2 linked regions of the Solitalea canadensis DSM 3403 genome follow. The protein of the gene in region 1 interacts with the protein of each later gene in a pairwise test. Links are inferred from orthologs where the notes say so. Each region holds a gene or a part of one and is shown in the gene's direction. Other genes may lie near its edges.

Region 1 (5,899 bases):
TGCTCAGTATTTCCACATTATGTGTTTTATAATGGGTCTGGCTACCGGTTATTGGGTGGTATTCGTAACAATGGGAGCAGAGCAGTTCGGAACCAATATCAGAGCCACTGTGGCAACCACCATTCCCAATTTTGTTAGAGGATCACTTGTACCAGTACTTATCTTCTTCAATTTCCTAAAACCTCATTTTGGTATCATTAACAGTGGATTAATTGTTGGTATTTCAACCATTACTTTAGCTTATATCGCTTTGTATAATCTTGATGAAACCTATGGTAAGGATTTGGATTATATAGAGGAAAAATAGTTTTTTGGTTCATGGTTCATAGATCATTGTTCATAGGGAGAATCAAGTCATTATTCTAAAACTATGATCCTTAATTAATGAACCATGAACTTTTATTAATGTTTATAGGTCTAAATTATGGTAAATTATTCATGAACTATGAACCATGAACTATCAACTATGGATTAAAGACTCAGTACTCCCGACTCCCGACTCCAGACTATTTTTCCTATTTTTACCCCATGATCACAAAAGAGCTTATTGCCGATTGGTTTAAAGGTTTGCAGGATGATATTTGTCAGAAATTAGAAGCTGCAGATGGAACAGGGAAATTTCAGGAAGAAAATTGGGTAAGAGAAGAAGGCGGCGGCGGAAGAAGCCGGGTTTTACAGAACGGAACTGTTTTGGAAAAAGGTGGCGTTATGTTTTCTGCTGTTCATGGTGATTTGCCTGAAGCTATCCAGCGTTCTTTCAAGGTAGAAAAAACCACTTTTTTTGCTACTGGTGTTTCGATCGTTATTCATCCTAATCATCCTTTGGTACCGATCATTCATATGAATGTAAGGTATTTTGAAACTCCTGAGGCTGGATTAAAATGGTTTGGAGGAGGAATCGATCTTACTCCACACTATGTAAATGAAAATGATGCCCGTTTCTTTCATCAAGCATTAAAAGGCACGTGTGATCAGTTTCATCATGATTATTACACCCAATTTAAACATTGGGCCGATGATTATTTCTTTATCAAACATCGAAATGAAACAAGAGGCGTTGGTGGAATATTTTTTGACCGTTTAGGCGAATCAGAGCATTTTACCCTGGCTGATCGTTGGGAATTCGTTAAATCGGTTGGTGAAACATTCGCTAAAGTTTATGTTCCATTAATTGAAAGAAATAAAGATCGTCCATTTACTGAAGAACAGAAAAACTGGCAGTTACTACGCAGAAGCCGTTATGTTGAATTTAATCTGGTTTATGATGCGGGAACAAAGTTTGGTTTAGAAACTAACGGACGCATTGAATCTATTTTAATGAGCATGCCGCCACAAGCAAACTGGGCGTATAATTATCAACCTGTTGCAAACAGTGATGAAGCTCAAACTTTAAGTTTACTGAAAAAAGGTATTAACTGGGTATAAAATATGTTTTAAGTCCTCCTTTCCGGGGGACTTATTTTTTGCTCTTTTTTTGGGAATTCTGTTCAAAATTATCGTAAAAGGCGAATGTGAATGCCTTACTGTCTAAATCCTTTACCAATTTTTCAATTTCTCCCCTAAATGTATACTTAGCAAGCTATAGGCAAGATATTGCTTACTGATTTACTTTGATCATTTCCGCTGACAAAATAACCTCTTGTTCTTTTCAGTGTTTCAAAAAGCCATTTCTTTTCATGAACATAAGATTGTTTTTATGTGCAATTGACTTTAAATCCAAATCTGTTTGTATTTGGCTTGGGAGAAAACCACTGAAAATGTGGATAAAATAAATAACAGATAATCAGCGTTTTTATAATAGTTTATTTAGATTGATAAGTATAATTATTTTATTTACAGGTAGTTATATTTATTGTTTTTTTGCAGCTGGTTTTTTGTTGCTTTTTGAAAATGAGAAACTGTTCATTTTCAGGAATTGACTTAACATTTACCCCAAATTTTGTTAAATTCGCAAGCATTCTAAATTTTTCGAATCATCAACCATCAATAAATGGCAGAAGAGAATAACGAACAGACGAACGGAAGTAAAATCATTCCAATTAATATTGAAGAGGAAATGAAGTCTGCCTACATCGATTATTCGATGTCGGTAATTGTTTCCAGAGCATTACCTGATGTTCGTGACGGATTAAAACCAGTTCACAGACGTGTTTTATACGGTATGCTCGATTTAGGAGTTGGTAGCAACAAAGCTCACAAAAAATCAGCTCGTATTGTAGGAGAGGTGTTAGGTAAGTATCACCCGCATGGTGACGGATCTGTGTACGATGCGATGGTACGTATGGCTCAGGATTGGTCACTACGCTATCCATTTGTTGACGGACAAGGAAACTTTGGTTCGGTTGACGGTGATGATCCGGCGGCAATGCGTTATACAGAGGTTCGTATGCGCCGAATTGCGGAGGAAATGCTTGCCGATATCAATAAAGATACAATTGATTTCCAACTAAACTTCGATGACTCATTGGAAGAACCAACTGTTCTTCCTGCAAAAATCCCTAATCTTTTAGTAAACGGAGCTTCAGGTATTGCTGTTGGTATGGCAACCAATATGGCTCCTCATAATCTTTCGGAAGTAATTGACGCAACTATTGCCTATATCGATAACCGCGACATTACAATTGATGAGATGATGAAATTTGTTAAAGGCCCAGATTTTCCTACCGGAGCAACCATTTATGGTTTTGAAGGTATCAGAGATGCTTTTAACACTGGAAGAGGCAGGGTGGTAATGCGTGCCAATGCGGAAATTGAGACACTTGACAATGGCCGTGAGCGTATCATTGTAAGTGCAATTCCTTATCAGATCAATAAAGCGATGATGATCGAACGCACCGCTGAATTGGTTAACGAAAAGAAAATTGAAGGTATTTCCGAGATCAGAGATGAGTCTGATCGTCAGGGTATGCGCATTGTTTACGAAGTTAAACGTGATGCAAATGCCAATATCGTACTGAATAATCTTTACAAATATACTGCGCTGCAAACTTCATTTAGTATCAACAACATCGCTCTTGTAAAAGGCCGTCCGATGATGTTGAATCTTAAAGACCTGATCCACTATTTTGTGGAACATCGTCATGAAGTAATTATCCGCCGTACCAAATTTGAATTATCAGAAGCTGAAAAACGAGCTCATATTCTGGAAGGTTTATTGATCGCCTTAGATCATTTAGACGAAGTAATCTCATTGATCCGTAACTCTCCGACTCCTGAAGAGGCTCGTGTTGGATTGATGGAGAAATTCGGCTTAAGTGATATTCAGGCTCGTGCAATCCTTGATATGACGCTTCGTCGTTTAACAGGTCTGGAGCGTGATAAAATCAAAGATGAATATGCTGAATTAATGCAAACAATCGAACGCTTAAAAGCAATTTTAGCTGATGAAGGTTTACGTATGGGCATCATCAAAGATGAACTGACAGAGATGAAGGACAAGTACGGTGATGAGCGTAAAACTCAGATCGTACATGCCGAAGGTGAAATTGATATTGAATCATTAATTGAGAATGAAGATGTAGTTATTACTATTTCTCATGCCGGTTATATCAAACGCACTAAACTGACCGAATACCGTAAACAGGCTAGAGGTGGTAGAGGTTCAATGGGTGGAAGTACCCGTGAAGAGGACTTTATAGAGCACTTGTTCATCGCTCAAACACATAATTATATGTTGTTCTTTACTGAAAAAGGACGTTGTTTCTGGCTGAAAGTTTATGGAATTCCTGAGGGAAGCCGTACATCCAAAGGCAGGGCAATGCAAAATCTGATTCAGATTGAGAGTGATGATAAGGTTAAAGCATTTATCACGGTTAAAACGCTTAATGATCCTGCTTACCTGGAAAGCAATTACATCATGATGTGTACCAAACAGGGAACCATCAAGAAAACTACGCTGGAAGCTTATTCTCGTCCGCGTGTAACAGGTATTAACGCCATTACAGTGAACGAAGGTGATCAATTATTAGAAGCTCGTTTAACTACGGGTAACTCTGAAATATTGATGGCATTAAAATCAGGAAGAGCTATTCGTTTCAACGAAAGTACTGTTCGTCCAATGGGTCGTACAGCGGCAGGTGTAAGAGGTGTTACTTTATCAGGTGTAGATGATGAGGTGGTTGGCATGATTGCTGTTGAAGATAGTGAAACGAATATTTTAGTGGTTTCTGAGAAAGGTTATGGTAAACGCTCTGATATTGAAGAGTATCGTGTTACTAACCGCGGTGGTAAAGGTGTGAAAACCATAAATGTTACCGAAAAAACCGGTCAGTTGATCGCTATTAAAGATGTAAAAGAATCTGATGATTTGATGATTATCAACAAATCGGGGATTACTATACGCATTGGTGTGGATGAGTTACGTGTTATGGGACGTGCAACGCAGGGTGTGCGCCTAATAAAACTTAACGAGGATGATGAGATCGCTTCAGTAGCAAAAATTGAAGATGCAGGTGAGGATGCAGAAATTGATGAAACAGGAAATGCAACCGATAGTGCAAATGAATCGTCATCAGAAGAAAAGGAAAATTAATTATTACGATAAATAGTAAAATTCTGAAATGAAAAAAATCTTGTTATCAGGATTGTTTTTAGCAGCCGCTGTCGTTGCTAAAGCACAAAATGCAGAAGTTGATAATGCCGAGAAGATGGTAATGATCGGTCAATATGCGAAAGCGAAAGAATCAATCGATAAGGCTGCTGCAAATCCTAAAACTGCTAACCAGGCTAAAACTTTATTCTTAAAAGGTAAAATTTACGGTGCAATTGCATTAGATACAGCTCAAAAGAACCTTGATTATGATCCGGTAGCTATTGCTTATGAGTCTTTGAATAAAGCAAAAGAACTGGACGTTAAAAAGCAATTGGATGAGAATGAAATGAAGAATGCATACTTCAATATTTATGCTGCGAGCTATAACAAAGGTATCGCTGCAAACAATAAAGAAGATTATCAAACTGCATTAAAAGAGTTCAAATTCGCTTCACAGGTTAATCCTCAGGATACTTCATTGTACTTAAATATTGGTATCATGGCTGAAAAGCTAAAGGATAACAATGAGGCTAAAGCTGCTTATCAAAAGTTAGCGGATATGGACTACAATAAAGAGCCATACATCTATCACCAGTTAGCAGAAATCTATAAAGCTGCCGGCGACAAAAATGCTGTTGTAGCTACATTGGATAAAGGACGTAAGATTTTCCCTACTGATAATACATTAATGATTGACGAAATCAACTTTTATTTAGGTGAAGGTAAATCAGATGTTATCGTAGATAAGTTAAATAAAGCTATTGCTAGTGACCCAACGAATAAAACGTTATACTTTACGTTAGGCGTAACTTACGAAAATGCTAAGAAAATGGATGAAGCAACAGCTGCTTACAAAAAAGCTTTAGAAATTGATCCTAACTATTTTGACGCTAACTATAACTTAGGTGCTTTATATTACAATGAAGCTGCTGAGATCATCAAAAAAGCAAATCAATTACCTGCTAGCAAAGTTAAAGAATACGATGCTGAGCGTGCTAAATTCCAGAAAAAAGCTACAGAGGCTCTTCCTTATTTAGAGAAAGCTTACGAAATCAATCCTAAAGATCGTAACGTAATCATTTCTTTAAAAGAGGTTTACGCTCGTACTAACCAAAAAGAAAAATATGCTAAAGTTGATGCTGCATTAAAGGCATTAGAATAAGCATAAACGCATAAAACAAAAAACGCACGGTGTTTAACATCGTGCGTTTTTTTATATGTTTAGTGCCAGTGGACCATAGACCATAGTCCATGGTACTTGTAAAACTTATTAGAGTTTTTAATCTTCAGTTCTGAGAACTAAAATTGATAGTCAATAATCTAAGACTTTACAAATCAGATAAACAGCAAAGTAGTTAAAAATAACTT
Region 2 (2,995 bases), 1.1 Mb from region 1 along the record:
ATTACCGTCATCCGGATTAGTATTGCCATCGCTCTTTCCACAAGCTTGCAATAAATTGCCCGTACAAACAAGAGCAGCACCAATACCTAATTTGGCTAAAAACTCATTTCTTCTCATTTTTTGGTTTGGTTGGTTGATTTGTTAAAGGTTCTAATCTATATAAAGTTTTGCAGAATTATCGGTACAACAAAGTAAAATTCAATCCTCATACCAACAAATAATTTAGTAAAATATTGAAAAACAACTACTTAATATTAAGCTTTCCGATATTTGGATCAACAAGTAAGAATAAAGGGAGACCAGATAGATTTTTAACTATTGCTTTGTTAAAATTTATGGATGTACAGACGATGAGGGAGGGTTCAAACGTTAAGCTAAAAATTGTGTATAACTATCTATCATTGGGTTTTAATTATCCACAATAAATTACTAATATCGAGCATTTAATCGCCTTTTTCATTTCAGTAAGAGGCCAAAAAATCGTATCTTTGAACTTTTGTAACTATAGGATAATATGAGCGAAACAGCGGAGACAAAGGCTGCGAATTATTCAGCGGATAATATTCAGGTTCTTGAAGGATTAGAAGCAGTAAGAAAACGCCCGGCCATGTATATTGGCGATGTTGGCGTTAAGGGTTTACATCACTTGGTTTACGAGGTTGTAGATAACTCTATTGATGAAGCTTTAGCCGGATTCTGTAATGACATTTACGTTACTATTCACAAAGACAATTCAATTTCAGTTAAAGATAACGGACGGGGTATTCCAACAGGAATGCACACTAAAGAGAAAAAATCTGCTTTAGAGGTTGTAATGACTGTTCTTCACGCCGGAGGTAAATTTGACAAAGACACTTATAAAGTATCGGGTGGTTTGCACGGTGTGGGTGTTTCCTGCGTAAATGCATTATCAACCCACTTAAAAGCCGAGGTACACCGTGAAGGTAAGGTTTGGGTACAAGAGTACGAACGAGGGAAACCACAATATGATGTTAAAACAGTTGGTGAAACAAACATCACCGGAACTATTGTAACATTTACCCCTGACACAGAAATTTTCACCCTCACTACTATTTATAACTACGATACATTAGCAGCTCGCTTACGTGAATTAGCCTATTTGAACAAGGGTATTCGCTTAACGTTAACAGATGAGCGTGAAACTAATGATGATGGTTCATATGTAGTTAACTCTTATTTTTCTGAAGGAGGATTAAAAGAGTTCATTACATACCTTGATGGTAATCGTGAACCTTTAATTCCGGAACCAATCTATATCGACGGTAACAAAAGCGGTATTCCGGTTGAATTGGCCTTACAATACAATAGCACTTATTCAGAAAATGTGCATTCGTATGTAAATAATATCAATACTATTGAAGGAGGTACCCACGTTGCCGGATTCCGCAGAGGTTTAACACGTACGTTAAAGAGTTACGCCGAAAAAAGTGGTTTATTAAAGAACTTAAAAGTAGAAATTACCGGCGATGACTTCCGCGAGGGTTTAACGGCAGTAGTTTCTGTTAAAGTAGCTGAACCGCAGTTCGAAGGCCAAACTAAAACTAAACTTGGAAACAATGAAGTTATAGGTGCAGTAGACCAGGCGGTAGGTGAAATTTTAGGGGTTTACCTTGAAGAGCATCCTAAGGAAGCGCGTTTGATCGTTCAAAAGGTTGTTCTTGCGGCAACTGCACGAGCTGCAGCCCGTAAGGCACGTGAAATGGTGCAACGCAAGAGTGTTATGTCAGGTTCAGGATTACCTGGTAAATTATCTGACTGCTCTAACAATGATCCGGAAGCTTGTGAATTATACCTTGTGGAGGGTGACTCTGCGGGTGGAACAGCAAAGCAAGGTCGCGATCGGAACTTCCAGGCTATTCTTCCGTTGAAAGGTAAAATCTTGAACGTGGAGAAAGCAATGGAGCATAAGATCTACGAAAATGAGGAGATCAAGAATATTTTCACCGCTATGGGTGTTAGTATCGGCACGCCAGAAGATGATAAAGCATTGAATCTTGAAAAACTTCGTTACCACAAGATCATTATCATGACGGATGCCGACGTTGATGGTTCACACATCACCACGCTGATTCTTACCTTCTTCTTCCGCTATATGAAAGCCTTAGTAGAACAAGGTTATATCTATATTGCAACTCCTCCCCTTTACCTTGTTAAAAAAGGAAAAGACTTTGAATATGCATGGACGGAAGAGCAACGTTTAGCCGCTATTGAACGAGTGAAGGGTAATGGTAAAGAAGATAGCGTAAACATTCAGCGTTACAAAGGTTTGGGAGAGATGAACGCAGAACAGCTTTGGGAAACTACAATGAACCCTGATACACGTACACTTCGCCAGGTAACCATTGAAAATGCGGCAGAATGTGATCATACGTTTTCTGTGTTAATGGGCGATGAAGTAGCACCACGCCGTGATTTCATTGAGAAACATGCAAAATACGCTAAAATTGATGCATAATCTTTGTTAACTTTTTTTTAGAAAATAGAGTAGAAAGGCTGCCAAATGGTAGCCTTTTGTTTTTAACTAAATATTTGATATATAATATTTTAAGTATTAAAAATTATATATTTGTATACAATTCTTCGGTACCAGACCAATCATTTCTTCCTGCTGACCAAAACAAACCTTCGAAGAATCATTCAACCGTTTTTCTCAAACTAAATTGAATTATTATGAAGAATCCAGACTTATTATTTGTAAAAAGTATTGGATACTTTTTACTCCTCGGATTTTTAATTACATCGTGCCAGAAGGACACCCAATTATTAGAGAAAGCCACCACAACCGCTGAAAAAATTAAGGTTTACGATGACATCCCCCTTTGTCCTAATTTTGAAGTACCTGCTCACATGGACCGACAAGAAACAGGAACTGCTTGCGTTCATCTTTTTGATGATATGACACTTTATTTTGAACTTGAGGTAAAGAATTTATTAGCCGGAGATCAATTGACAGTCGCACACATTCATGATGCAG

What was found.
Region 2: the proteins of gyrA (region 1) and gyrB interact in binary tests that used the Escherichia coli proteins (3 or more experiments, as listed by UniProt). The link is inferred for Solitalea canadensis DSM 3403 from one-to-one orthologs.

Annotation. Positions count from the first base shown.
Region 1 is NC_017770.1:1,720,418-1,726,316, forward strand. The notes cover bases 1,619-4,760. They hold gyrA (DNA gyrase subunit A), read left to right. Parts: upstream 1,619-1,990; coding sequence 1,991-4,531; downstream 4,532-4,760. Other genes in these bases: SOLCA_RS07015 (tetratricopeptide repeat protein), read left to right, coding at 4,560-4,760. In the rest of the region: SOLCA_RS07000 (MFS transporter), read left to right, coding at 1-307; hemF (oxygen-dependent coproporphyrinogen oxidase), read left to right, coding at 529-1,425; more of SOLCA_RS07015, read left to right, coding at 4,761-5,693. UniProt on the Escherichia coli protein: A type II topoisomerase that negatively supercoils closed circular double-stranded (ds) DNA in an ATP-dependent manner to maintain chromosomes in an underwound state.
Region 2 is NC_017770.1:596,253-599,247, reverse strand. It holds gyrB (DNA topoisomerase (ATP-hydrolyzing) subunit B), read left to right. Parts: upstream 1-514; coding sequence 515-2,476; downstream 2,477-2,995. Other genes in the region: SOLCA_RS02375 (CHRD domain-containing protein), read left to right, coding at 2,692-2,995; SOLCA_RS02385 (QcrA and Rieske domain-containing protein), read right to left, coding at 1-117. UniProt on the Escherichia coli protein: DNA gyrase negatively supercoils closed circular double-stranded DNA in an ATP-dependent manner to maintain chromosomes in an underwound state.